DNA from 4 places in the Pseudoalteromonas sp. P80D2 genome. Region 4 is predicted to be linked to each of the others. Evidence: predicted binding sites of a transcription regulator. Region 4 holds the regulator's gene; each other region holds the start of a gene.

Region 1 (7,401 bases), on a different contig from region 4:
TTGCCTGAAAGCTCGCGTGGCAACTTTCATACGAAGCTAATGTCGCGTTTAAAAGACTTAGAAACCCAAGTGAACGATATGCTGTTATTTGCCAAAAGTGGTGAGCAACAAGTTGTCGAAAGCGTTTCAATGCAACAGTTACTTAATGAAGTAAAAGCCGGTGCTGATGCTATGGTTGCACAAAATAACAGTGAACTTAGCGTGAACTTGCCTGAGCCAGATATTGAAATTATGGGTAATAAAACTGCTCTGGCGAGTGCTATTCAAAACCTGATCCACAATAGTATTCAAATTATTGGCTCTGAGGCTGTGGTAACCCTGAGTGCCGAACGTGACGAAACTAGCGAAAACTGTGTTCGTATAAGTGTCAGTGATAATGGCCCAGGTGTTGATTTACGTCATGCCAACAAATTATTCGAACCTTTTTACACTACCAAAAGCCAAGGCACGGGGCTTGGACTTGCAGTTGTAAGTTCAGTCGCCAATGCGCACCAAGGACGGGTTGAAGTGACTAATAATGCTCATGGGGGAGCATGTTTTAGTTTGATCTTGCCAATTAGTGCAGAACCAATGTCAGCGGAGGCAAAATGAATACTAACTCTATTTTAGTCGTTGAAGACGACGCAGGCTTACGAGAAGCACTGATCGATACCCTTGAAATGTCGGGTATTGATTGCGTTGCTGCAGATAGCGCCGAACAAGCGATGATCTTGCTTAAGCAAAATAGCTATTCATTGGTTGTTAGTGATGTGCAAATGGGCGCTATGAGCGGCCTTGACCTACTACGTAGCATTAAACTTAATTATCCTGAGCTGCCGGTCTTAATGATGACGGCCTATGCCACTATTGATGATGCTGTAGAAGCAATGCGTTTAGGCGCGATTGATTACATGGCAAAGCCGTTTGCTCCAGAAGTGCTCCTTAATATGGTGAGTCGTTATTTGCCTGAAAAGGAAAAAGAAACCGATGGCCCAATTGTTGCCGATCCGTCAAGTATTAAGCTATTAGAGCTCGCGAGCAAAGTTGCCCGCTCAGATGCCAGTGTAATGGTACTCGGCCCAAGTGGCTCGGGTAAAGAAGTCTTGGCTCGTTTTATCCACGATAAATCAAATCGTAGCGATGCCCCCTTTGTGGCTATTAACTGCGCTGCTATTCCTGAAAACATGCTTGAAGCAACCTTATTCGGTTACGAAAAAGGGGCGTTTACCGGCGCTATTCAAGCCTGTCCGGGTAAATTTGAGCAAGCTCAAGGTGGTACCATCTTACTTGATGAAATCACTGAGATGGATTTAGGCTTGCAAGCTAAATTACTGCGTGTACTTCAAGAGCGCGAAGTAGAGCGCTTAGGCGGTCGTAAAACCATAGAGCTTGATGTTCGCGTACTTGCTACAAGTAACCGAGATTTGAAAGAAGCGGTGAGCGAAAACCTATTTAGAGAAGATTTATATTATCGCTTAAATGTATTCCCGCTAATGTGGAAACCATTAGCAGAGCGTCCTGGCGACATTATTGTATTGGCTGAGCATTTAATTGAGCGTCATTGTCTGAAAAGTAAAGAGCCTATCGCTCAACTAAGTGAGGGTGCGAAACAAAAGCTGCTATCGCATGCTTGGCCAGGTAATGTACGAGAGCTTGATAACGTTATTCAACGGGCGTTGATATTATGCGATGGGAATAGTATTCATCAAGATGATGTCTTTATTGAAGAGTTGCTTACGGTTGATATCAAGCCAGTCGCTACGCCGCCACACAACGCACCGGCATATCAAGAACAGCCTGTTGAAGTTAATTTAGATACCGTGCCACAAGTGAGTGAGCAAGGTAATTACAAAGACGAGCTGAAAGACAAAGAGCATCGTATTATTTTAGAAACCTTAGCGCGCTGTAATGGTAAACGCAAAGAGGTTGCAGAAACCTTAGGTATTAGTCCGCGCACGTTACGTTATAAACTGGCGCAAATGCGAGACTTGGGTATAGCCTTACCTGCATAAACTCCTTCCAAAAAGTTGCTCAAACAAGCTCACATTTTTGTGAGCTTGTTTGCTGTCAAAACTCTGACATGCAAAATTAATGATTCAAGCCATTGAATTTAAATGGTTTATTTTGTGGCACGGTTTGTGCTTTATCAGTGTATAAGTAAACTGCATTGTCAGAGAGTATTATGAAAGTTCAAAACAGCGCATTATTTCAAGAAATGCAAGCTATGGCTTCAGAAGTAGGCCGTAGTAACTCAATTAATAATTTACCAACACAAACTCAGCCAACATCGTCGGCACAGTTTGGTGATTTACTTACCAATGCACTTGATACAGTGAATGGCTTACAACAAGATGCTAAGCAAAAAGTAACAGCAATGGAAATGGGCGATCGCAGTGTTTCTTTAGCTGACGTAATGATTGCTTCGCAAAAATCATCAGTCGCGTTTGAAGCTACGGTGCAAGTTCGAAATAAACTTGTTGAAGCTTATAAAGAAATCATGAACATGCCTGTGTAACTAGGTAGTGGAGAATTATTGTGGCGCAATCTAATCAATCAACTGATCTAGCCTTAGCAGGCGGCGGTATCGACTCAACCGATACTGATGATCAACAAGAGCAAAAGTCAGGCTACCTAAGTGCCTTAAACGGTGTAGATGTTTTACGCCAGGTTACTTTAGTGATCGCTTTGGCAATCTGTTTGGCTATCGCAATTTTTATTATTATTTGGGCTCGTCAACCAGATATGCGTCCGCTTGGCAAAATGCCAACGGAAGAGCTTATTCAAACGCTGGACTTTTTAGACGCTCAAAAGATTGATTATGAACTTGATGGTAACGTCATCTCTGTTGAAGAAGGTGAATACCAAAACATTAAATTATTGATGGCTCGTGAAGGTCTAGAGCAAGCGCCAAGCTCAGGTACTGACATCATCATGCAAGACATGGGGTTTGGTGTTAGCCAACGCCTTGAACGTGAACGTTTAAAACATGGTCGTGAGCAACAGCTTGCACGTACCATCGAAGAGCTAAAAAATGTTACTCGCGCCAAAGTACTTTTAGCTATTCCAAAAGAAAACGTATTTGCTCGTCGTGAAAAACAACCTTCAGCGACGGTAGTGCTTACTTTAAAACGCGGTCGTACACTTGACGGTGAAGAAGTTGACTCAGTAGTTGATATTGTTGCCTCAGCAGTCCAAGGTTTATCGCCAGAGCGTGTTACTGTTACCGATCAAAATGGTCGCTTACTTAATTCAGGTTCACAAAACTCACTTGCTGCTCGCTCTCGTAAAGAGTATGAAATTGAACGTAAGCGTGAAGAAGAGTACTTAAATAAAATCGATAGCATCCTTATTCCAGTTGTAGGCTTAGGTAACTATACCGCGCAAGTCGATTTAAATATGGACTTTAGTGCAGTCGAAGAAACACAAAAACGTTATAACCCAGACTTACCAGCAGTGCGCAGTGAAACCACGTTCGAAGAAAACAACATCGGTGGTCTTGCAGTGGGCATTCCTGGTGCGCTAACGAATCAGCCGCCAGTTAACTCTAATATTCCAGAAATTGCAGGCCAAGGTGGAGCAGGCTCAGCAACGAACCCAAGTCGTTCGCATAAAGAAGCAACACGTAACTATGAGCTTGATACAACTATTTCGCATAAGCGTCAGCAAACCGGTGTTATCCGTCGCATCAGTGTTTCAGTTGCCGTTGATTATGTACCGCAGGTGGGTGAAAATGGTGAAACAACCATGGTTCCTCGCTCTGTAGAAGCATTGTCAAATATTCGTCGTTTATTACAAGGCGGTGTTGGTTTTGATATGCAGCGTGGTGATGCACTTGAGGTTGTCACAGTGCCATTTGTTCGTGAAGATGCTGGTGAAGCGATTGAAGTTCCACTTTGGGAGCAAGATTGGTTCATGAAGATGCTACGCTTAGCATTAGGTGCACTGGTTATCATCGTACTGATTGTCTTTGTAGTAAGACCTATGCTGAAACGTCTAATTTACCCAGACGATACACTAGAAGAATATGATGAAGATGCATTAAGTGCAGGTGTAGATATTGGTGATAGCACGCTAGATATGCTAAATAAAGACTTTGACTCTGCTGCTGTAGGATTCTCAAGTGATGGTACACTACAGCTGCCAGACTTACATGGCGATGAAGATTTACTCAAAGCAGTTCGTGCATTGGTTGCAAATGAACCAGAACTGTCTTCTCAAGTAGTGAAAGCGTGGTTAACAGAAGATGACTGATCAAGAACAAAAACAACTACCACCGGCGTTTGATGTTGATAAATTAGACGGTGTGGATAAGGCGGCAATTTTATTGCTGAGCTTATCAGAAGAAGATGCTGCGCAAATCCTTAAGCACTTAGAGCCAAAGCAAGTGCAAAAAGTGGGTATGGCAATGGCTGCGCTAGATGATTTATCGCAAGCGAAAATTAGCGCAGTCCATAATTTGTTTATTGAGCAAATTCAGAGCTTCAGTACCATTGGCTTCCAGTCTGAAGACTTTATCAAAAAAGCCCTTACAGCAGCGCTTGGTGAAGACAAGGCAGCCAGCCTTATTGACCAAATTGTTATGGGCTCAGGGGCGAAAGGTCTTGATTCATTGAAGTGGATGGATTCAAAGCAAGTGGCGAATATTATTCGCAACGAGCACCCGCAAATTCAAACCATTGTTTTATCGTATTTAGAGCCAGAGCAATCAGCGGAAATCTTGTCGCAATTCCCAGAAAAAGTGCGCTTAGATTTAACTATGCGTATTGCAAACCTTGAAGAAGTTCAACCAGCAGCATTGCAAGAGTTGAATGAAATCATGGAGAAACAGTTCGCAGGTCAAGCTGGTGCGCAAGCTGCGAAAATGGGTGGCTTGAAAGCGGCTGCTGATATCATGAACTACCTAGATACCAATGTTGAAGGTCAGTTAATGGATTCAATCCGTGAACACGATGAAGAGATGTCACAGCAAATCCAAGACCTTATGTTTGTCTTTGAGAACTTAATGGATGTTGAAGACCGTGGTATTCAAGCGATCCTTCGTGAAGTACAGCAAGATGTATTAATGAAAGCAATTAAAGGTACTGACGAAGCATTAAAAGAGAAGATTTTGGGTAATATGTCAAAACGTGCTGCTGAATTACTCGCTGATGATCTTGAGGCAATGGGCCCTGTTCGTATTAGTGAAGTAGAAGCGGCACAGAAAGAAATTCTTTCTACGGCACGTCGTTTAGCTGACTCAGGCGAAATTATGCTTGGTGGCGGTGGTGGTGAGGAGTTCCTGTAAGCCATGAGTAAGTCTTCATTTCATACAGGACGCCCAGTGCATGCCAGTGAGGCTGCCGATGAATTATTGGAAAACTGGCCAATTCCTGAAGTGACGCAAGATACAACAAAACTCGCCGGACGTTCAACGGCATATGGCACGCCTTTAGCTGACTTATATCGTAAAGAGCAGCAAAAGCAGCAGGCCGAAGAGCAGCCAGAAGAGCCTGAAATTCCGTCGCTAACAATGGCTGAGCTTGAAAAAATCCGTCAAGATGCCTACGAAGAAGGATTAAAGCAAGGCCATGAGCAAGGCTATATAGATGGTTTTGAAAAAGGCGCACATGAGGGAAAAGAAGCTGGCTTTAAAGAAGGTGTTGAGCTTGGTAAGGAGCAAGGCCAAGAAGAAATAAAGCCAATTTTAGAAGAGCAGCTGACCAACTTAAGAAGCTTACTTGATAGCCTTTCTCAACCATTATGTAAAGTCGATGAAAGTGCCGAAAAGCAGTTAGTGCAGTTAGCTGTAATGTTAACTGAAGTTTTAGTTTACCAAGAAATTAAAACCTCACCAGAAGTCATTTTACATGCTTTGAAGCAAGCTATTGATGCGTTAGGTGAAGAACAAGCGAAAGTACGTATTCACTTACATCCTGATGATATTGCTTTAATTACCGAAAGTTATGGCGAACAAACTATCGCAGATAACCACTGGCAGTTAGTTGCAGAGCCGACTTTAGAACGTGGTGGCTGCGAAATTAAAACCCCGCAATCATCCCTCGACATGACAATAAAAACCCGCGTCAAAGAAACGTTGGAAAACTTTTTGCATAGCAGTGGTATCTAATACTTTTTAGGCTCATTATGAGTGTTCAATCAATGACTCTAAGCGAACGCTTACAGCGCTATGAAAAAAATATCAAGGCCCCAAAACCAGCTGTTGCCGGTATTCTGACGCGTGTCGTTGGTTTAACGCTAGAAGCAAAAGGGCTTAGAGCACCTGTTGGCAGTCAATGTAAAATTGAAACCATTAACGGCTTTGTTGATGCTGAAGTCGTTGGTTTTAATGACCAAACACTTTACTTGATGCCAAATGATCACATCTCTGGCGTACTGCCTGGTGCACGAGTTATCCCAAAGCTAAATGAAACTGGGTTGCCTGTCGGCATGAGTTTACTTGGCCGTGTAGTGGATGGCCTTGGTCGGCCACTTGATGGCTTAGGTGCCATTAATGCTGAGCATCACTTAAAGTTTGCGCAAAACTCAATTAACCCTCTTGCAAGACGACCAATTAGTCAGCCTATGGATGTAGGTGTTCGAGCCATCAACTCCGTTATTACCGTAGGTCAAGGCCAGCGTATGGGTCTGTTTGCAGGCTCTGGTGTCGGTAAATCAGTGTTACTGGGTATGATGACTCGCGGCTCTGAAGCAGATGTAATTGTGGTAGGTCTTGTGGGTGAACGTGGTCGTGAGGTAAAAGAGTTCATTGAAGAAATTTTAGGTGTTGAAGGGCGTAAGCGCTCAGTGGTGGTTGCAGCTCCTGCGGATGCTTCACCATTAATGCGTTTAAAAGGCTGTGAAAGTGCAGTGACCATTGCGGAATACTTTCGCGATCAAGGTCTTAACGTATTGTTATTACTTGACTCCGTTACCCGTTATGCCATGGCGCAACGTGAAATTGCCCTAGCAGTTGGCGAGCCTCCTGCGACTAAGGGGTATCCGCCTTCAGTATTTGCTAAACTGCCTGCGCTGGTGGAACGTGCCGGTAATGGTGGTGAAGGGCAAGGTTCAATCACCGCGTTTTTCACTGTGCTTAGTGAAGGGGATGATATGCAAGATCCAATTGCTGACTCTGCTCGCGCTATATTAGATGGCCACATTGTTTTATCTCGAGATTTAGCTGACAGTGGTCATTATCCGGCTATTGATATCGAAAAATCGATTTCTCGTGTTATGCCACAAGTTGTATCTGAAGCGCATATGCAACAAGCTCGAGTGCTAAAACAAGTGTATTCAATGTACCAACAGAACAAAGATATGATCACACTAGGTGCGTACCAAAAAGGCACCGACCCTATGCTTGACCAAGCAATTAATATGATGCCACGTGTGAATCAATTCCTTCAGCAAGGCATGAAAGATGTGATCAGTTATGATGATGGT
Region 2 (7,401 bases), on a different contig from region 4:
ATCATCTGCTGCACTGTTGATACGCAAGCCTGATGAAAGGCGTTTAAACGAAGTATCTAAATCTGTACCTGTTCTATCTAGCTGCCTTTGTGCGTTTAATGCACTAACATTAGTATTTACATATAAAGCCATAATAAACTCTCTTCTTATCTGTCAAAGTAAAGTCACTTTCAAAAAGTGAATTTGACAAAGTGACCCTTACAGCGGCAAATCTAAGTCGCCTGGGGCAAAAAACTGCCACTTTGCTTGTTAGTTAATTAACTTGAAATAAATAGAGCAATTAATAGGCCAACTATTAATTGAAATTAAAAAGGAATGAAAAAAGGCTCCATTTAGGAGCCTTAAGAGAGATAAGTTTAAGAGTGGGTTCAATCACACAAATTATGGCATAATCTGTGCTTTATATTTTATGTTCTTACAAATGTTAGAACACTACTGTCAGGATTTTGAGCGCCTCCGCTTTATAATCCTATCTTAGCGCCTTTGTTAATACCCCATTAGACAAAGGCGCTTTTCTTTAAGTCAAAGTTTTGACTTCACTTTAACTCAAATCCCAACTATTAACCTAATAAACTTAGTGCCGCTTGAGGGCGTTGGTTAGCTTGACTCAAAATTGTTTGGCTAGCTTGTTGTAAGATTTGCATCTTAGTTAAGTTAGCTGTTTCTTGAGCAAAGTCGGTGTCTTTAATACGTGATTTCGCTGCACTTAAGTTTTCAGAGATATTCGATTGGTTACGAATCGTTGATTGGAAACGATTTTGAACCGCACCTAACTCCGCACGCTTTTTATCAACAACAGCGATTAGAGAGTCCATACCTGCCATGATAAGTTGAGCGTTACCTTGTGAAGACACACTGATAGTCGTTGCACCGAAGCTTGAGAAGCCAACACTTGCTTGTGCTAAACCAGAATCGACACCACTAATACCGGCAGCAAGGCTAGACATCGCCTTACCTGTTACAGCAGTTGCAACTTGAGCAATACCTGACATAGTAAAGCCACCGTTTGCAGACATACCATTAGCACCATTCGTCGTTGCGCCTACATCCTTCATACTGAAACCAATCGTTTGGATAGCATCTGCGCCAACTTGGAATTTAGCATCGTATGAACCATCAAGAAGGTTTTGGCCACCGAATGTTGTATCTTCAGCTACACGGTTAACCTCTGCTGATAATGAACGAATCTCTTCTTGAATCGCTAAGCGGTCTTCATCTGTGTTTGAACCATTCGCAGCTTGTTGTGCAAGAGTACGAATACGTTGGAACATTGATGTTACTTCGTCTAGTGAACCTTCAGCTGTTTGCGCTAAAGAGATACCGTCATTCGCGTTACGGTTACCTTGATTAAGACCGTTGATTTGCGATGTTAAACGGTCAGAAATTTGTAGACCAGCCGCATCGTCAGCTGCGCTGTTGATACGAAGACCTGATGATAAACGCTTGAATGATGTATCAAGTGAGTTACCAGAATTCATTAATTGTCTTTGAGCGTTTAATGAACTAACATTTGTATTTACATAAAGTGCCATGATATTTCTCCCGAAGTAAACTTATCATTTACTCTCAAACTTACTCTAATTAAGCGGTAACTGTTATTTGTTACTCTGCTTGGTTAATTAAGTTATCGGTCCGCTCAAAAAATCCTTTAGTGAATTTTTAAACAATTTTTCATTTTTTATTTAACACGATGTATTTAAAGGAAAAATATTTTAAAACTTTAGCTAAAGATGGCGCCTGGTTGTCTTTAAAATCGTTTCTGTGAATATTACTGAAGATCAAAACGCGACAAAGAGTGCGTTAAAACCGCTGTTTAAATGGAAAGCTTAAGGAAGGTTTTATAGGTTAAGCTTATTAAATAAGCTTAACCTACATAAATTATAAGTAATCAAATAATGAGAGGTTAGCCAAACGGCCAAATGTTGCCTGTGCAGCTTGCAGTGATGTTTCTTGTTTGGTGAGTTCAGTAATCGCTTCAGCCATATCAAGCTCAACAAGCTCAGCTTTAGCAGCTTTATTGCTAGTATCTAAGTCACTATTAGATTGTTCGATTTTTTTGGCCGTATTTAACCGACCACCCAAACCGGCCTGAACAAGTGAAACCTGATTTTTGGCATTATCGAGTTGTACGATGGCATCAGCTAAAACTTGATCAAACTCTTCTTGGGTTAAATCAGGATTGGTTAGTCCTGCTATCAGATCGTCCAAGGTATTTAACGCATTTTCTTTTTGTGGCGCTTCAAGGTCTACGTCGATTTGGCCGTTTGCAACAGGCGAAACAGAAATTTCCATACCTTGATATTCGATTTTACCGTTTTCAAAGCTGCCGCTGTCAATTGTTACACCTGCTTGCTGCACAACAAATGTATTAGGTGTGCCTGTGGTGGTAATAAAGCTTAGTGTATTGGCATTTGCCGCTGCAGCAGGATCAGCGTTGTAATTTGCCTGATGGAATTTATCGAAATCAGCTTGCTCAGTAACATAAATTTTTGAGCTTGTAATACCGCCCGAAACTGTGCCATCGTTTGAAGCTACATTTAGGCGTGCATTTACTTTTTCGAATGTATCAAAACCATTGTCACTTGATTTGATTTCTACACCTTCAGCTACTTTGATCTTGTGTTGCCCCTGATCGCCACCATATTCATAGCGTCCAGAAGTACTATTGTAACTATAAGATGGGGTATTATCTTGGTAACCCGAAAAGATAAATTTACCGTCTTCGGTCTTTGCATTCATCAAATCAAGTACCGTACTTTGCAATGCTTTAACTTCTTCAGCAATACCTTCACGGTCGATATCACTATAGGCACCGTTACCAGCTTGAATCGATAACGTATACGCGGACTCAAGTGCGCCTTTAATATTTTGCAGCACACTTTCTTCTGTTGTTAGGCGGCTATTCAGCATAGTAATGTTTTTTGTGAACTGCTCATTACCCTGAATGCGATCTGTATAAAGTAACGCGCGAGCCGTTGCGGAAGGATCGTCAGCAGCAGTCAATACACGCTTTTGAGTATTAACCTGCTCTTGCGCTTTGTTTACATTTTGTTGTGAGTTAAGAATAGAGTTAAGGTTATTCTTATACATCATGTTATTTGAAATACGCATAATTACCTCGCCGCACTTAATAAGGTGTCAAAAATAGTACGTGCTGTTGAAAGTACCTGTGCCGATGCAGCATATGATTGTTGAAAGCGCAGTAAGTTTGCCGCTTCTTCATCAAGGTTTACACCTGATAGTGATTCATACCAAGCTTCTGACTGATCAGCTAGTGCTGTAAAGGCCGCACCATTCGTTTGGGCTTGACTAGTCACTACACCAATATCAGTGACAATGCCTGAATAGGCCTGATTAAACGTTTTATGATTATCGGCTGTACTACTTGCTTCAACATTTTGACGTACTAGCTCACCATTTTGTAAATCGGCCAATAGCAAACCATTACGGTTATCATCAAAACCACCAGTGTTAAACTCTACTGTGAAGGTGTCACCTGTTGCAGGTGATCCTTCAATATTAAAGTCAAAACCGTAGGTATCGTAAGGCGCCCCTGCTTGAGCAAGAATATTCTCAGCAGGCGGTGTTATGGTAAACGTCGATGTACCGTTACCATCTGTAATTTGATACTCGTTAGCATTCGCCGTTTTCACGAGTGTGATATCGCCATTCGCCAAACTCGGTGGAGGACCCACGGTAATACCCGTTGAGTTGTCAATATCGGACACTGTGCCAGCAGAAATACTTGCATCACTGGTATTATTGATATCGTTCGCAGTTCGAATAGGTGATGCTAACGCTAAATCTTCAGGACGTTCAGTTGCAAGCTCTAAGCTAGTTGCAGCCTGAGAGTTCAACTTAACCATAAATTGGTCACCAGTATTTGCAGCACCTGATACGTTGAGTTGTAAACCAAACGCTTCACCACCTGTAATAGTTGATGAGTCAATCACACCGGCAGTCACATTTGCTGTAGATGCGGTGCCAATGGGTTCACCTTTATTATCGATTGCCTGAATCTCAACAGTGGTGGCACTGGTATAAGTAACGATAAAGTCACTTGCTGGCAATTCGCTGCCTTTACCAGGTTCAAGGGTTGCCGTCATTGTTGATGTGCCCGTATTGGCTTGATAACCAAACGCATCTACCGTTGGAATAGCAAAAATATCGCCGCCAATTTCACCATTAGCGTCCATACCTAAGCTATTTTGTTGGTTAAAGGCATCGGCTAATGCTAAGCCCATTTGACCAAGTTGGTTTTGCGCTGGCACTAAAATATCGTCACGAAATGCCAGTAAGCCACCAATTTTGCCTTTCAATTTACTCACATCAACTTCAAGCGGCACGGCTTTGCCACCGTTTACATCAAGTTTTAATTCTTTAAAGTTCGGATCTGGATCGCCACTGAATGAAAACAGGTTAAATGTGCCACTTTGCATTACAAGTGCTTGACCAGAGCCTAAATACACTTGTTTCTCGCCGTTATTACCATCGAGTGTTTCAATATCAATCAGCTCAGATAGATCACGAATTGCTTTATCACGTTCATTATATAAACCACTTGATACTGACTCACGATCAGTACCATGAAACGAAGCAATCTTGGTATTTAAATCACTGATATTTTGGATCAGGTTATTTGCTTCATCTGAAAAGATTTCTAGCTGCTCATTTACTACTGCTTTTTGGTCAACCACAATGCTCGATAATCTGTCCATTTGATCAATCAAATTTTGTGCATCCGTCATGACCAGTGAACGAGCTACTGTTGATGACGGTTGGTTTAAGCTTTCTTGTACATTGTTAAAAAACGAATTTACGCTCGTTGATAAGCTGTTTGACTCTTCTGAAAACAAGCTATCTACACGGCTTGCTTCAGTTACAAACTGATCAAAGAACGCTTTATTAGAGGTATCTCTATTTAATTGCTTTTGTGCAAATTCATTTAGTAAGCGATACGTTTCACCACGGCCGACTTGGTTATCGATCATGGTTGTGAACTCAGTACGCTCACGTACATAGCCCTCGGTATTAACGTTGGCGATGTTTTTACTGGTGGTTTGTAAAAGCTCAGAGTTAGCTCTTACACCGGCATTTGCTATGTCATATAAGCTAAATGACATGAGGGTCTACTCCTTAACGTACCAATGAAGCAGCGACGCTTTGAAGCTCAACGCGCTTCAATACCTGCTTAATTTTATCGGCATAATTTGGATCTGTTGCATAGCCTGCTTTTTGTAACGAATCTAAAAAGGCTGCAGGTTCTGCGGTATTATTAAGTGCTTCTTGATAACGTGGGTTTTCATTTAAAAAATCCACAAAGTCGTTCACACTATCTTTAATCGATTGATAAGAGCGAAAACTTGCTTGCTTTTTAACTGGCACACCTTGTTCAAACTCAAGCGTGACTTTGCTTGCTTTATCACCTTGCCAGCTCCTATCCGATTTAATATTGAATAAGTTGTTACTACTTGTGCCATCAGCTTTACTGATGATGTGTTTACCCCACCCCGTCTCAAGTGCTGCTTGAGCAACCATCACAGCTGGGTTTAAGCCAATTTTCTCAGCCGCATTTTTAGCGTGCTCCCAAACAGAGCTAATGAAAGACTCAGCATCTTCAAAGCGGTTTTCTGATTGCTCGTTCGCTGATGTATCCTCGACAGCTTGTGGTTTAGCCTTAGCCTCAGTAGTGCTATCAACAACACCGCTTGCGCGTTTATCACTATCAAAGTCAGCCGTCGTTCTTAGTACAGAACCTGGTGTAAACTCTTTACCGTCTGGCGAGAGTTGCTGAACAATCAAGTCAGCTAGACCCAACGAGCCATTTGATGAAAGCTCAACCGACATTTGTTGGTCATGCATCTCTTCAAAAAATTTAACGCCGCTTGAATTAAATGGGCTGTCTTTGTCTTCAAACGCTTCATTTGCTTTACGCATACTTTTAAGCAGCATCTGAGTGAAGATAGATTCAAATTGTGCCGCCGCTTTTTTCAGCGCCTCTTTTGACGCATCGCTAGAGGCATCACTTTTTAAGGCATTTTGACGTAATGAGTCTAAGTTGCCTAAATCAAAAAAGTTTTGCTTGTCGAGATGATTAGTATCCATCAGCTTTTTGACACAATAGTTAATAATGAAAATTAAAATGCAAAAATTGCGCCAATAAAAAACTTTATAAATGAATGGCTAATAACTTATACAGGAATGGAGTAACTTCAGAGCCAAGATTTTGGCTGATGTTTATACACTGAACGATTTAAGAATTACTAAAACAAAAAACGCGCTCGAAAGCGCGTTTTAATTTAAATGATAACCAGTTGCCCGTTTATCGCCCCCGCTTCTTTTAAAGCTTCAAGGATTGCCATTAAATCACCCGGTGCGGCCCCAACTTCATTGATTGCACGCACGAGATCATCAAGATTAACACCTGGATTAAATACAAAAGCACGTGAATCATCTTCGTTCACATCAATAATACTTTGATTGGTAACCGTGGTTTCACCATCACTTAAAGCATTTGGCTGTGACACATTTTGCTGCTCAGCAATGGTGACCGTTAAACCACCATGTGTAATCGCCGCTGGCTGTAGCTTCACGTTTTTGCCAATCACTATTGTGCCTGTGCGAGAGTTCACAATAATTTTTGCTGCTGTGTCTGCTGGCTTAAACTCTAAGTTTTCAAGTGTCGACAAATAAGCAACACGTTGAGAAGCATCACGCGGTGCTAACACTCGTACTGAAGCTGCATCGATTGCCTGAGCGCTATCAGGGCCCACTAAATCATTAATCGTTTGCTCTAAGCGTTTAGCCGTTGTGAAATCAGGACGATTTAAATTAAAGGTAATGTAGTCACCTTGCATAAACGGGCTCTTAATAGCACGCTCTACAATGGCACCGTTTGGAATACGGCCCACTGTGGGTGTGTTAATAATTACACGGCTACCGTCTGCTCCTTCGGCACCTAGGCCACCAACGACTAAGCTGCCTTGTGCAATCGCATAGGTATTACCATCAACCCCTTTTAGGAAGGTTTGTAATAAAGTACCGCCACGTAAACTACCGGCACTACCGATAGACGAAACCGTAATATCAATGGTTTGACCGGGTTTTCTAAATGCCGGTAACTCTGCATGCACAGCCACAGCTGCAACATTTTTAATCTTAGGTTTTAAGCTATCAGGTAAGGTAATACCAAAACCATTCAGCATGGCTTTAAAGCTTTGTTGAGTAAATCGGCTTTGTTCACCTGTGCCAGGCAAACCGACAACCAAACCATAACCCACTAATTGATTTGCGCGCACGCCCTCAACCATAGATACATCTTTGACTCGCTCAGCCTGTGCAGAAAACTGCAGGCTAATTAAGCAAAGAGCGATGATGTATTTAAACCCATTCATGACTTTA
Region 3 (7,401 bases), on a different contig from region 4:
TGTCTTGAGATGAACGACCACCTGGTTGATTGATGTTTTGATATAGTAAATCTTCAAATACGGCGCGGCTTTTTTTATAGCCGACCGTGCTGGCATTCGCGAGATTATTTGAGATCACCGAAATATCGGTTTGTTGGGCGTCAAGCCCGGTTTTACTGATCCATAATGCAGGATTCATAACTCTACCCTCTCAGTCATCTTAAACAATGCGTAACAGCTGATCTTGACGCTCGTCGAGCTCTTCGGCTGTTTTCATTAATTTAACTTGTAATTCAAATTGGCGTTGATTGCTGATCATGTCGACCATTTCATGCACTGGGTTTACGTTCGACATTTCAAGCGTACCCGACAGTACTTTTACGTTTGGTGAAATATCACAAAAACCACAAAGGTCATTGACCAACATGTCTTCTTTTGGTCGAAATAAACCGTCATTACCTTTTTCAAGCTGAGTGTTATCAGCCTCAATCACTTTTAAGCGATCAACCACTTCCAAAAAGTTTGCTGGCGCTCCTTGTGGGCGAACCTGAATAGCACCGTCTTCACTAAACTCAACTTTCTCGATAGGTAATGGCAAAATGATTGGACCACCTTCGCCAATTACTTGACGGCCATGGCTAGTGATCAACGCGCCATCTGGAGTAATGTTTAATGTGCCAGTTTTGGTGTACGCCTCATTGCCTGATGCATCTTGTACACTCAACCAACCACGGTCACTCATCGCGATATCAAGCTCGCGGCCAGTTTCAACAAAACCACCCGATTCCATATTAGATCCAGGGCGTTCTTGCATTGCAAACACCCTAGATGGCAGACCTTCACCGAAGGCTTGCATAGAGCGAGCTTGTGCAAAATCAGCTTTAAAGCCAGTGGTGTTAGCATTAGCAAGGTTGTTGGCCTTGAGTTCAAGACCTCGCAAACTTTGCTTAGCACCCGACATGGCAATGTAGACCATTTTGTCCATAACATTGACTCACTAAAAATACGATAACTAAGAAATGCAATAAAAGTGCCAAAGTAAAATTGACACTAAAATAGAAGAGAAAAATGAATAATTAGAATGAAAAAAGGCTGCCAATAGAGGGAGCAGCCTTCGTGTCGGATTAAGCTTAGAGCCGTTAAAATTAACGGATCTGTAGGATGTTTTGCTGTAGTGTTGAGTTAACCTCAAGCGCACGTGAATTTGCTTGGAAGTTACGCTGCGCACTAATCAAGTCAACAAGTTCGTTAGTTAGGTTTACGTTTGATTGTTCAAGCGCAGATGAGTTAATTGAACCCAAGGTACCTGAACCTGGTTCGCCAGCAATAGGCTCACCTGACGTTAAACTCTTCTTCCAAGAAGTATCACCCACTTGTTGTAAACCCTGTGAGTTCGAAAAGCGTACCATGGCAACTTGACCTAAGAATGAAGTGTCACCATTACTGTATGAAGCAACAATTTTACCGTCAGAACCGATATCGATACCCGATAGACGACCTACAGTCGCACCATCTTGTTCCAGTGCTTTTACTTCAAAGTTACTAGCATATTGAGTAGGTACTTTATTCGCTGTTGCCGCTTCATCACGCCAGTTCATCGTTACATCATCAGGGAAACTAGCACCATTAGATAGTAAGTCAGATAAACCTGTCGCAGCGCCTGCGCCATTTGGTAAAGTTAATGGGTTAAATGATGCATCAGTATTAGCAACACCATCCGTGTTAAGTGGTAAACCACTTGAATCAAATTGGAATGTAGTTAGTGGTGTATAAGGCGTTGTTGTTTGCTCTACACCACTTGCATCAAATGGTTTTTCATCCAGTGTGGCGTATACTTGCCACTCATTGTCATTACCTGTCACAGCTGCATCAGTTTTAACGAAGAAGAACTGTAAAATATGTGGCTCACCTAATGAATCATACACAGTTGTTGATGTTGAACTATTATATGTAGCACTTGATTCAGGATCAAACGGTGTCACTGTTGGCGCAGAGGCACGTGAATCAAGGTTAAATGATGAATAAACATTCGTGGTTGCACGAGGTGAACCTGATGCATCAGGAATTTGTAACGCTGAAGATGTACTTAAGCTAACAGAAGTGGTATCACCAGTTGCTTCATCAACAGGGAAACCTTGTAAGTAGTTACCGCTTGCATCAACAATAAAGTTATCCTGATTTAATTTAAACGCACCTGCACGAGTATATGTGAAGTCTTGCGCACCTAGGTCATTCGCCATTGCGAAATAACCTTCACCAGTGATCGCTAAGTCAAGAGAGTTATTTGTGAAAGATAACGAACCTTGGTGGAATTGCTGTGCCACCATTGTCGTTCTTACACCGTCACCATTTTTTGTTTTACCAGAACTAAATACTGATGATGCGTATACATCAGCGAACTCTGCACGAGACTCTTTAAAGCCTGTAGTGTTCACGTTAGCAATATTATTTGCTGTAACGTCTAAATCTTTTTGCGCGGCTGCTAAGCCTGTTAATGCAATATTGAAGCTCATAACTCACCTCTAACCTATCTCTTAGCCTAAGCTAACCCAAACCTTTTTTACTTATGCGATTTCAGCTATATCAGTTAGCCTAACCGCACCCTCTTTTGTATTTACGATAATGCCGCTTGCGCCATTAATATTGACACTTTCAATATTCTTAAAGGTCGCCATTGGCATACTGCTGTAGTCTCCATTTACAAAGCCTTCAGCACTGATGTCATATTCACCTTCAGGTAGCACATTGCCATCATTGTCTTTACCATCCCATTCAAAACGAAGTGCACCCGCTGACTGAGAACCTAATTCAATGGTACGCACTAACTGGCCTGATGAATCCGTTATTCTTAGCGTTAAAGATTCAACAGCGGTTTCTGCAACCACAGAACCTTTAGCGAGATTTTCGCCATCAAAATCAATGGTGTCAGACTCAAGTAACGCTTGCTTACCAACAAGCGTTGAAGCCTGTAAGGCAGAGTTAGATGTCATTGATGCAGTGAGTGATTCAAACTTCTCATTTAAGTTTGAAATACCCTCAGCCATAGTGAAATTCGTCATCTGCGCAATCATTTGATCGTTGTCAGCTGGCTTGCTTGGGTCTTGAAACGACAACTGTTGTGTTAAAAGTGAGAAGAAGTCTTCTTGCGTTAAAGTATCATCTTTCTCTTCTGTTTTATTTTGATTGTCTTGCCAACGTAAATTATCTAAATACGTTGATGACGCACTGCTGATGTCGTTACTCATAACTTATCCTCGGTTACCGCTGCCCAAGCAACAGTGTTTTACTTAACATTTGCTTAGCTGCATCAGCAACTTGCACATTTGTTTGGTAAGAGCGAGAGGCTGAAATCATATTTGCCATTTCTTCTACAACATTAACGTTAGGTTTGTAGATATAACCATTTTCATCCGCACTTGGGTGGTTCGGGTTATATTCAATTTGCAGAGGTTTATCGCTCTCTACAACACCTAATACTTTAACGCCAACAGAAGAGCCCTGAGGATTGCTTTGTGATGATGACGCTTTAGTCAGCTCTGCAGCAAAAACAGGATGGCGCGCTCGGTATGTCTGATCTTGGCTGGAACTAATCGTATTCGCATTCGAGATATTACTGGCTGTGGTATTTAAGCGAACATTTTGTGCACTCATACCGGTTGCTGAAATATCAAAAACATTATACAAACTCATGATTAAGCTCCTTGACTACCGAGGGCTTTTTTAAGGCCTTTAATTTTACTACTCATAAATTGCAGGCTTGCCTGATACTCTAATGAGTTCTGTACATACAAGTTTCGTTCCACTTGTATATCGACTGAGTTACCATCACCTGTATCTGCTTGATTTGGCGTACGAAACATTTCTGCACTGCCAACAAAACGACTGCCCCCGGCAATATGTTTAGCATCGGTTCTTACCATGCTATTGCCGCCTTGCTGGTTGCTTTTTGCCGCTTTTAATGCCGAGGCAAAATCGATATCTTTCGCTTTATAGCCCGGCGTATCAGCATTAGCGATATTTGTCGCTAATAACTCAGCGCGTTGTGAACGGATCAACATCGCATGAGGATGAACACCAAATGCTTTATCAAAACTGATAGCCATAACCATCTCCAAAAAATTGACTCTGTAGTGGTTAATGCAAAAGCTAAGCCAAAAATTTAGGAGTGATTTAATTTATATAAGAGACTGAAAAATAGGTAAATTTAGCAACCTAAGGGCTAGGTTGCTAAGGAGAGTTTACTTTTTCTGATAGATGATACCGGGGTTACAACGAACCATATCAAAGCTATCACTTAAGCCCGCCATTGATTCTGACGCACCTAAAAACAGGTAACCTTTCGGGTTTAAAGCTTGAGCAAATTGCGAAATGATTTTAGCTTTTACTTCTGGTGAAAAGTAAATTAACACATTACGGCAAAATATGATGTCAAACTTGCCCATTAGGGCATATGAATCGAGTAAGTTTAAATGTCTAAAGCTGACCATTTTACGTATAGGGTCAACTACCTGAGCCATTCCATTACCGCTGTCCTTGAAGAACTTTTGACGACGCTCCATCGACAAGCCACGAGCAAGGGCTAGCGAGTCATACTCAGCATTCTTGCACATATCAAGCATGGTATTAGAGATATCAGTGCCAATAATTTGCGCACCCATCTTTAATACGCCTGGGTTTTTAGATTGGAACTCGGCAACCGACATGGCAATTGAGTACGGCTCTTGTCCTGATGAACTTGCCGCTGACCATATCTTTAGTGGCCTACGCACATCTTTAAGCTCAGGAAATAGTTTTGTTTTCAATAACTCAAACGGATATTGGTCACGAAACCAAAGCGTTTCATTGGTTGTCATCGCATCAACGACAGCGGCACGAAGCTGCCTCTCATGAGGGCTTAGTGTTTTACTTACCAACTGTGATAAAGACTCAACATTAAAACGCGCCATAAGCGGCGCAAGGCGGCTTTTAACTAAATAAAGTTTATTATCGCCAAGCACAATGCCACATTGTTGCTCTAAAAAAGAGCGGAATTGATCGTATTCGCTTTGTTGTAAATGCTTATTTTCCAAAGTAATACCACCTATAAATAATTAATCACAATGAACCCACTTCTTCACAGCTGTCGCTAATTCATCTGGGTTAAATTTTGCAATAAAATCATCAGCACCCACTTTTTCGATCATTGCTTGGTTAAACACCCCACTTAAAGAGGTATGCAAGATCACATGCAAAGGTGATAATTTTGGATCAGCCTTAATTTCAGCGGTTAAGGTATAACCGTCCATTTCTGGCATTTCTACATCAGATATTAATAGACCAACACGTTCAGTAATATCATTTTGACAATCGAGCTGAGCAATCTCTCTTAAACGTAAAAGCGCTTCTTTTCCGTTTTTAGCTAGTTCAGTTTGTACACCTAGAGGTTCAAGCGCACGCTTAACTTGGTTTCGAGCTACTGCAGAGTCATCAGCAATAAAGACAATACGCTCACCTAAGTCACGCTGAATCTCACCTTCACCAACTACTTCAGCACTCACTTCAGTGTTAACTGGGCAAATTTCGTTTAATATCTTTTCTACATCGAGAATTTCAACTAATTCGTTTTCAATCTCAGTGACCGCAGTTAGGTAAGAATAACGTCCGGCTCCCGAAGGCGGCGGCATTATTTTTTCCCAGTTCATATTCACGATGCGTTCAACACCACCAACTAAAAACCCTTGCACTGAACGGTTGTACTCAGCAATGATGATAAAACTGTCTTTGATATTTTCAATTGCAGGGCCACCTACAGCCATCGATAAATCAATAACAGAGATAGTTTGACCACGGATATGCGCAACACCGCGAATGTACGCATTTGATTTAGGCATGTTAGTAAGTGGTGGACATTGCAGAACCTCTCTTACTTTAAACACGTTTATACCAAAGCGTTGTCGCCCTCTGAGTTTGAATAATAGTAATTCAAGGCGGTTTTGCCCAACCAACTGAGTACGCTGGTTAACTGAGTCTAAAATGCCTGCCATTTCAATCTCCTAAAGATAAACAATCAGAGCTGGAACAATAATTGCCTTCTTTGTGTTAAAGCTACATAAGGTTACAAAGCGTCTGTTTTTTGACGCAAAATATTTATACCTTGTTTTCAACCATAAGCATAGTCGAAACAATATGAGTTTGTTAAAAAAAAGCCGAAGATACAGTGTTTTTTATTTTCTTACTAGCCTGTTGTTTACAACACAACTACAGGCAGAAGTTTATAATACCGAGCAACTTCAACAAATCGCCATCGATTTTGTTAGCGAGCAGCTCCCTGATCTGGACACCACACCTCAAATTAGTGCTTTACCATTAGATAGTCGCATTCCTGAGAGGTTATGTGAGTCACCAATTAACAAAGAGTTACCAACAGAGCCTCCTTTTAATCGGCAGGTAACTGTACAACTTAAGTGCCAAGATTTAAATAGTTGGACCCAATACGTTCACGTGCGCATTATTGAGCTAGAACCTGTGGTTGTTGTTACCACTAATTTAGCCCGTGGAGAGGTCATTCGCCCTGAACATTTACGCCTCGAAATGAAGCCAAAGCAATTTGTTAGAACGCAATATGTTCAAGATGAGGCTATACTTATTGGCAGTCGCAGTAAGCGTAACTTGCGTGATGGTAGTCCGATTGTAATGAGCCAGGTTTGTATGGTTTGTAAAGGCGATAATGTAACTATCTATGCTTCATTACGCGGCTTAAGAATTAAAACCACCGGAATTGCTCTAGAAGATGGCACGTTAGACGAATTAGTACGTGTAAAAAACAAAAAATCAGGTAAAGTATTAAATGCACGTGTGGATGGGGTCGAGTCTGTACAAGTAAATATTTAATTTTTTATATTTATGCTAAAGTATCCGCTGTGCCCGCCGATATATAGGCATATGTTGGGTAATGTATAGGTCAAAATTATGGTAAGCAATGTCAATAATGGTCAACAACAGCCTTCTGTGTTGACAAATACCAAGCAAAAAAAGCTTGATTTACAAAAAGATAATGCTAATGCAGCCGCTGCAAAATCGGCCGCACCAAAAGCAAGTGCAGATTCTGTGAGCTTAACTCCTCAAGCTAAGCAGCTAAAATCTTTGCAAGAAAAAGCAGAGCAATCATCTGGCTTTGATAGCAATAAAGTGGCTGAGCTGAAAAAGGCAATCAGTGAAGGTAAATACCAAATTGATGCTGAAAAGCTAGCAAAGAACATCGCTGCATTCGAGTTTGATGTCTATGGCTGATCATAATCATTTAATAGCTAGCAAATTAACACAACAAGTTTCTTGCTTGGAGTCTATTGCTGCGCTGTTAGATGATGAGTTGACAGCCATTGCTGCAAAGCGTGGTGACGGATTAAAGAGTATTGCCCAACAAAAAATCTCTTTGCTCCAACA
Region 4 (7,401 bases):
TTTCAAGTAGCATTAATGCTAACACGCTGTCGCCTTCAGCTTCTTTATCATCTTGATAAAGCGTAATTTTGGCATCAAATTGCAGTGCTAATTGCGCTAAAACAGTAGCAGCACGAGCATGTAAGCCAAGTTTATTTTGAATTAAAAAGGTATCTTCAGCGTGCATTGTTGGTGCCTAATTAAATGTCTTGTTCGCGGTGGCGAATTTTTACATTAGCATGGCTTTTGGCAAAGCTCTCACCAATTGTTTGCGCTAAGTAAACAGAGCGATGTTGGCCACCGGTACAGCCAATAGCAATAGTCAGGTAACTGCGGTTATTGCGCTCTAAGTGCGGTAACCAAGTTTGCACAAAGGTTTGTATTTGCCACGTGAACTTTTGTACTATGCTGTGGCTAGCTAGGTAATCTTTTACTGGTTGATCAAGGCCGGTTAGTGGCTTTAAATCAGGTTCCCAGTGTGGGTTAGGTAAAAAGCGTGCATCAAAAACGTAGTCAGCTTCTTTTGGAATACCATGCTTAAAGCCAAACGACATAAAAGTAATAATCAGCTTTTTATCTTTTTTACCTAAAATCTTTTCGCGAATTGATTCTGCTAACTGATGAACACTCAGATCAGTGGTATCAATCATAAAGTCAGCGCGAGTGATCAACACATCAAGCAGGATTTTTTCTTGTTTAATGGCCAGATCAAGCGGCAAAGAATCAATAGATAGTGGATGCAAGCGGCGTGTTTCTGAAAAGCGCTTGATCAGAGTTTGGTCATCACTGTCTAAATAGAATAGTGTTGGGTTTGCGAAACCTGGCAGGTACTCAAGAATATCATTAAATTCTTGCTGCTCTTTCGGTAAGTTACGCACGTCGATGCTGACCGCTATTTTATCGTAGTTATCAGACACACTTCGTACGAGCGAAGGCAGTAAATTAACCGGAATATTATCAACGCAATAATAGCCTAAGTCTTCAAGTACTCGTAAAGCGACCGATTTACCTGAGCCTGAGCGACCGCTGATAATTATTAATTCCATTTATGCCTCTGCTGATATGACCTGAAACAGTTGCTGATCGGTAGTAGCACTACGCAGCTGTTTACAAAATTCTTTATCTTTAAGTCTATCAGCAATTGTTGATAAGGTCTTTAGGTGAAGCTGACAGTCACCATCTGGTACGATGAGTGCCACAAAAATATCAACTGGACGATTATCAATTGCATCAAAATTAATAGGGGATTCACTCACTATCACAAATGCATGAGGCTCATCTGCGCCGCTCATTCGGCCATGTGGAATAGCAATACCTCGGCCAATGCCGGTGCTACCTAGTTTTTCTCGGTTGAGTAAAGCATCTAGGATATCTTGTTGCGATAAATGAGGAAGCTGCTGGTGGGCCAGTTCGCTGATATATTCAAGAATTCTTTTTTTGCTATTAAAAAGGACCGCAGCTTTGCTGCAGTCCTGGTTAGTAAGTGAACTTAGTTTCATAATTTAATGTCGAGCTAATTTCTCTTTGTGTTTAATGACTTGGCGATCAAGTTTATCGATCAGTGAGTCAATGGCTGCGTACATATCTTGATGTTCTGTAGAAGCGAACAATTCGCCTCCGTTTACATGTAAAGTTGCTTCTGCTTTTTGGCTTAATTTTTCTACATCTAGAATGACATGAACATTATTAATATGGTCAAAATGCCTTTCTAGTTTCGCAAACTTGGTGTTTACATAGTCTCTTAATGAATCTGTGATTTCTACATGACGACCAGTTAAATTTAGTTGCATAAGCATTTTTCCTTCTATGTAAAACGTCTAAATCAGACTCTTACGCTGATTAGACGGAGGTATTGCTAGAGACTCACGATATTTTGCAATTGTACGTCTAGCTACTTTAATTCCTTGCTCAGCCAATATATCTGCAATTTTGCTATCACTCAATGGTTTAGCTGAGTTTTCTGCAGCGACTAACTTCTTGATTAAAGCGCGTATTGCTGTAGAAGAACACTCACCACCATTTTCGGTGCTGACATGGCTTGAGAAGAAATATTTCAACTCAAAAATACCCCGTGGGGTATGCATATATTTTTGCGTTGTTACCCGTGAAATCGTCGATTCATGCATTTCGACCATTTCAGCAACATCATTTAGCACCATCGGCTTCATTGCCTCAGGGCCATGCTCAAAGAAAGCTTGTTGTTGTTGAACGATACAGTTGGTCACTTTTAATAGCGTATCGTTACGGCTTTCTAAGCTCTTAATAAACCACTTTGCTTCTTGTAAGTGAGAGCGAATAAATTGGCTGTCGCTACTTGATTTAACAGAGCGAGACATCGCCGCATATTGGCTGTTCACTCTAATCTTTGGCATACAATCTGGGTTTAACTCGACTACCCAGCGGCCTTTCACTTTTTTCACTGATACATCAGGTATAACGTACTCAGATTCTTCGCGTACTATGCTATCCGCAGGCTTAGGATTTAAGCTGTGAATAAGCGTCATCACTTCTTTAAGCTCATTTTCTTTAAGCTTAGTCTTTTTCATCAAAGTTCGATAGTCGCGACTCGCTAATAATTCGATATGCTCAGATAAAACCATTTTAGTTTCAGCTAAATATGGCGTATCGGCATCGAATTGGCGTAGCTGAATGCACAGGCATTCTTGTAAACTGCGCGCGCCAATACCCACAGGATCAAATAACTGAATTCTTTTTAAGACCGCTTCGACTTCATCAAGTTCGATTTCTTCTTCATCGTTATTTTGATTAAAGCTTTCGACGATATCTTCACAGCTTACCGTTAAAATACCTGAGTCATCGATAGCTTCTACAATTGCCACAGCAATCGCTTCATCAGTAGGGCTAAATGGCGTGAGTTGCAATTGCCACATCAGGTATTCGTGAAGGGTTTCGGTTGATGCTCCCTGATAGATAGATTCATCTTCAGGCATTGGCCCTGACGATGTTGAAGGGGCGGCACTCATGTACTCATCCCAGGTAACATCCATTGCTAAGTCATCGCTTACGGTGTCTTTATTGAGAGCATCACTACTTTCTTGCTCGTACTCGCTAGGTGCTTCTTCGGCAGACGCGCTGACTTGTACATCGTCAGATTCAGCTTTTTGCTCATTCTTGCCGGTGCTTTCTTCGTTGTAATCCGCTTCTTCCACTTCAAGTAGAGGATTACTATCAAGCGCTTCTTGAATTTCTTGCTGGAGATCCAATGTACTGAGCTGCAACAAACGAATAGCTTGTTGCAGTTGTGGAGTCATTGTAAGTTGCTGGCCCATGCGCAGCTGTAATGATTGCCTCATGTATCCCTAACAATCCTTTTTAAGTTATCGATACCTGTATAAACACAGTTATCGATTTATTGTCATTGTTATAAGTCTAGCAGATGCTCTAGTCGCTGGCGTAATGGTTACAGCCTGAATTGCTCGCCTAGATATACATCGCGTACAGTTTGGTCTGCTAATACGTGCTCAGGTGTGCCTGATGCAATTAGCTCCCCATGAGAAACAATGTAGGCTTTTTCACAAACATCAAGGGTTTCTCGAACATTATGGTCAGTAATTAGTACACCGATACCACGATTTTTTAGGTGCTCAATAATTTTCTTTATATCTAACACTGAAATTGGATCAACACCAGCAAAAGGCTCATCTAAAAGGATAAATTTAGGATTAGCGGCTAATGCGCGAGCAATTTCTACACGGCGTCGCTCACCACCTGACAGCGCCATACCTTGGCTGTCACGAATGTGTTGAATACTAAACTCATCAAGTAAGCTATTGAGTGTTTCTTCGCGGGTGGTTTTATTTAGATCTTTACGAGTTTCTAAAATGGCCATCAAGTTTTGGTAAACCGTCAACTTTCGAAAAATTGACGATTCTTGTGGCAGATAGCCAATACCTAAACGCGCACGGCTATGCATTGGTAAAAGGGTGATATCGTTATCATCAATACTGATTTTACCTTTGTCGCTAGGTACTAGGCCTACAATCATATAGAAGGTCGTTGTTTTACCTGCGCCATTTGGACCAAGCAAGCCAACAATACTGCCAGCTTCAACTTCAAGACCGACATTTTTAACCACTTGGCGGCCTTTGTAGCTTTTAGCTAAAAGCTCTGCTTTTAATGTGCTCATGGTTGGCCTTTATTATCTTTTTTATTTTCAACAGGCACTAAAATAGTGTGTACACGATCTGTTGAATTTTCGTCTTTTTCAGCACTGATCAGCTGCTGTGCCATATCATAGGTAATGCTTTTTGCTGTTACTTTTTGACCTGCTTGAGTAACTTCAGCTTCACCATTTAAGGTTAAGAAGCGTTTTGCAACATCATAACGTACTTCTTCTGCGCTAGCGCTCATTACGGTGCCATCAGCTTGCTTTTCTTCGAAGTAAGCAGGCTTACCTGTGGCAATAATCAACTCTACTGTACCTTCGGTGTCACCGCCGTGTGCTTCAAGGCGTTCAGCGGTAATACGACGATTACCATGCACGATCTCTACGTTACCTTCAAATATGCCAACGCCATCTTTTAGTTTACCTACTTGGCGATCTGAGCTAATGCTAATTTGAGCGCCAGTTTGCTCGGCAGCTGCGCCCGAAAAGGCAATCAATAAGCTTGGGATCAGGAGTAATTTCTTCAGTTTATTGGTCATAGTATATGGTTCGTGTATGGTTAGTTAACTCAACAATTTCGGTTTTTAAATCGGCTTTTAAGCCTTTACCGGTAATCTTTAAATTCGGTCCTGTTAGTGTCACAGGTTGCTTAGAAAACATGGTCATTTTATCAATGTCGACATTAATGTTTTCTGCTTTTATATCTTCGATCATGCCGTTATGGGTTAAGTTTTTAGCAACTACATCCCCTTCAAAAATCAGCTGATCGTTTTCGTACAATGTGGCTTCTTTGGCTTTTACTTGCCAAACCTGCTGGTCGCCATAAATAGTAAAAATAGGTTGCTCAAAAAAGGTAAACCCTAATTGTTGATACAACTCCATTTTAGCAGCAGCCACTTTATGACTAATTTTGCCTTGCTCGTCATACGCTGTTTGCTTTAACGCCACTGCGGTGTAATCAGGTGTTGCGATGATCTCGTCTTCACTAGTTATTGTGTCTGTTGATTGGTTAAAGTACGGGTACCATAACCACACCATGCAACAAACAAAAACAATACTCAGTAAAATACGGGCTATATTCATGCGCTGGTTCCATCGCTAGTTAACGGCTTACCGTTTTCTAACATGAGTAAATCAGTTAATTCACGCACAGCTCCAAAGCCACCTGGTAATAATGTGGTGTAATGAGCCAGCTTTTTAATCAGTGGGTGTGCGTCGTTTACAGCAACAGCAAACCCTACTTTTTCCATTACTGGTAAGTCTGGACCATCATCACCAATATAGGCAATTTGTTCATCGGTCAGCCCCAGTTTATCTTTTAACTCTTGATAAGCAATCAGCTTATCTTCTTGTCCCTGATAAATGTGCTGAACTGTTAGGCTAGTCATTCGCTGCTGAACTATTTGTGAATGGCGGCCAGTAATCACTGCCACTTCAAAGCCACTATTAATGAGCGCTTTAATACCAAAGCCATCTTTAGTATTAAATGCTTTAAGCTCTTCGCCATCATTACCTATATAAATTCGGCCATCAGAAAAAACGCCATCTATATCACAGATTAGCAATTTTACTTTTTGTGCGCGCTGACTCACATCAGGGCTAAGAGGCTGGTATAGCTCGGCGAATGTCATTGCTTAAAGAACTCCTGCTTTTAATAGGTCTTGCATATTAAGGGCACCAATTGGCGTATTACTTTGATCTACCACAATTAAACCATTGATACGTTTACGTTCCATAATATTTAAAGCTTCAGCTGCAAGCATATCAGGGCGAGCAGTTGTACATGAACGGGTCATTACTTGGCTAATTGCCGTATTATGGATATCGATGCGCTGCTCTAAAATACGGCGTAAGTCACCATCAGTGAATAATCCGGCTAACTTTTCATCTGCACCAATCACCGCGGTCATACCAAGGCCCTTGGCTGACATTTCGATTAGTGCGTCTTTAATGCTTTGGGTTTCGCTAACGATTGGCGTGGCGTCGCCTGCGTGCATCACATCATCTAATGTAAGCAATAAACGTTTACCTAAGCTGCCACCCGGGTGCGAAAGCGCAAAATCATCGGCTGTGAAACCACGGGTTTCAAGTAACGCAACCGCCATTGCATCACCCATCACCAAGGTTGCTGTGGTACTTGCAGTTGGGGCAAGGCCTAACGGGCATGCCTCTTGGCTTACTTTAATGCACACATGTACATCAGACAGTTTTGCCATGGTTGAGTCTGGGTTGCCAGTGAGTGAAATCATCTTTGCGCCAATACGCTTAATAACGGGGATAATACTAAGTACTTCGCTGGTCTCACCTGAGTTCGAAATACACATTACCACATCATCACGGGTGATCATGCCTAAATCACCATGGCTTGCTTCGCCAGGGTGAACAAAAAATGCCGGTGTGCCAGTACTTGCAAGGGTCGCCGCAATTTTATTACCAACGTGGCCAGACTTGCCCATACCAATCACAATAATACGACCTGTACATTGGAACATTAATTGGCAAGCGTTATCGAAATCTTGATTTATATATTGCTCAATTTCTTGTAAAGCTTGTGCTTCAATTTCGAGTACGCGCTTACCCTGCGCGATAAAGCTAGGTTGTGTCATTAATTATCCTACTTGGCTGAAAATATAGCCCTGATATGCAATAAATGCGACTAACAAGAAGCCACCTTCTACTCTATTGATACGACGAGCACCTTTAAAGTTCAATGACATGGCAATCAATACAACGGTTGCTGCAATCATGATAAGTGCATCGCGGTTTGCCGCAGAAGGGTCAATAACTGATGGGTTGATAATACCCGCAAGTGGTAATACGGCGAGTAAATTGAAAATGTTTGAGCCAACGATATTCCCAAGCGCTAAATCGTCTTCGTTTTTTAATACCCCTGCAATACAGGCTGCCAGCTCTGGTAAGCTGGTACCAATAGCAATAATGGTTAAGCCTATTACAAGGTCTGATAGACCAAAATATTTCGCAATATCAACGGCTGATTCAACTAAAAAGTGTGAACTAATGGGTAATAAAATCATGCCGATGACTAACCAAAATACGGCTGATTTAGTGCTTACATCGTTCGGAACGTCTTCACATGCTTCGCTGACAAATGGGTCATCTTGGTTTTTAGCACGCAGAGACACAATAACTAAGCCACCAATAAACACGGCAAAAGCAATCATCAAGGCAATGCCTTCAGCGAACGAAAAATAGTTATCTGAGAACACATACCAAGCAGCTACAGAGATTAACAGGACCAGCGGCATTTCACGTTTAAGTGTCATTGAAGATACTGA

Evidence for each region. Region 4 encodes sigma-54, which starts transcription at its own class of promoters, with help from an activator protein. Its sites were predicted from a motif close to GTTGGCACGNNNNTNGNNT; they were not measured.
Region 1: the regulator sigma-54 is predicted to act here: its motif matches at 2,105-2,123, upstream of fliE (flagellar hook-basal body complex protein FliE).
Region 2: the regulator sigma-54 is predicted to act here: its motif matches at 6,143-6,161, upstream of flgJ (flagellar assembly peptidoglycan hydrolase FlgJ).
Region 3: the regulator sigma-54 is predicted to act here: its motif matches at 999-1,017, upstream of VRK28_RS12720 (flagellar basal body rod protein FlgF).

Annotation. Positions count from the first base shown of each region.
Region 1 covers NZ_JAZDAR010000047.1:193,385-200,785, forward strand. The annotation lists gene VRK28_RS12875 (sensor histidine kinase) at 1-591, shown strand, start outside; gene VRK28_RS12880 (sigma-54-dependent transcriptional regulator) at 588-1,991, shown strand; gene fliE (flagellar hook-basal body complex protein FliE) at 2,162-2,494, shown strand; gene fliF (flagellar basal-body MS-ring/collar protein FliF) at 2,515-4,230, shown strand; gene fliG (flagellar motor switch protein FliG) at 4,223-5,263, shown strand; gene fliH (flagellar assembly protein FliH) at 5,267-6,085, shown strand; gene fliI (flagellar protein export ATPase FliI) at 6,103-7,401, shown strand, end outside.
Region 2 covers NZ_JAZDAR010000047.1:162,100-169,500, reverse strand. The annotation lists gene VRK28_RS12760 (flagellin N-terminal helical domain-containing protein) at 1-132, opposite strand, end outside; gene VRK28_RS12755 (flagellin N-terminal helical domain-containing protein) at 561-1,532, opposite strand; gene flgL (flagellar hook-associated protein FlgL) at 1,879-3,111, opposite strand; gene flgK (flagellar hook-associated protein FlgK) at 3,114-5,123, opposite strand; gene flgJ (flagellar assembly peptidoglycan hydrolase FlgJ) at 5,137-6,105, opposite strand; gene VRK28_RS12735 (flagellar basal body P-ring protein FlgI) at 6,300-7,394, opposite strand.
Region 3 covers NZ_JAZDAR010000047.1:153,384-160,784, reverse strand. The annotation lists gene flgG (flagellar basal-body rod protein FlgG) at 1-178, opposite strand, end outside; gene VRK28_RS12720 (flagellar basal body rod protein FlgF) at 200-964, opposite strand; gene flgE (flagellar hook protein FlgE) at 1,125-2,492, opposite strand; gene VRK28_RS12710 (flagellar hook assembly protein FlgD) at 2,544-3,224, opposite strand; gene flgC (flagellar basal body rod protein FlgC) at 3,238-3,669, opposite strand; gene flgB (flagellar basal body rod protein FlgB) at 3,672-4,082, opposite strand; gene VRK28_RS12695 (CheR family methyltransferase) at 4,218-5,048, opposite strand; gene VRK28_RS12690 (chemotaxis protein) at 5,070-6,002, opposite strand; gene flgA (flagellar basal body P-ring formation chaperone FlgA) at 6,145-6,849, shown strand; gene flgM (flagellar biosynthesis anti-sigma factor FlgM) at 6,928-7,248, shown strand; gene flgN (flagellar protein FlgN) at 7,241-7,401, shown strand, end outside.
Region 4 covers NZ_JAZDAR010000026.1:453,662-461,062, reverse strand. The annotation lists gene VRK28_RS06920 (HPr family phosphocarrier protein) at 1-166, opposite strand, end outside; gene rapZ (RNase adapter RapZ) at 180-1,025, opposite strand; gene ptsN (PTS IIA-like nitrogen regulatory protein PtsN) at 1,026-1,478, opposite strand; gene hpf (ribosome hibernation promoting factor) at 1,482-1,769, opposite strand; gene VRK28_RS06900 (RNA polymerase factor sigma-54) at 1,797-3,293, opposite strand; gene lptB (LPS export ABC transporter ATP-binding protein) at 3,401-4,126, opposite strand; gene lptA (lipopolysaccharide transport periplasmic protein LptA) at 4,123-4,644, opposite strand; gene lptC (LPS export ABC transporter periplasmic protein LptC) at 4,634-5,188, opposite strand; gene kdsC (3-deoxy-manno-octulosonate-8-phosphatase KdsC) at 5,185-5,736, opposite strand; gene VRK28_RS06875 (KpsF/GutQ family sugar-phosphate isomerase) at 5,740-6,711, opposite strand; gene VRK28_RS06870 (calcium/sodium antiporter) at 6,715-7,401, opposite strand, start outside.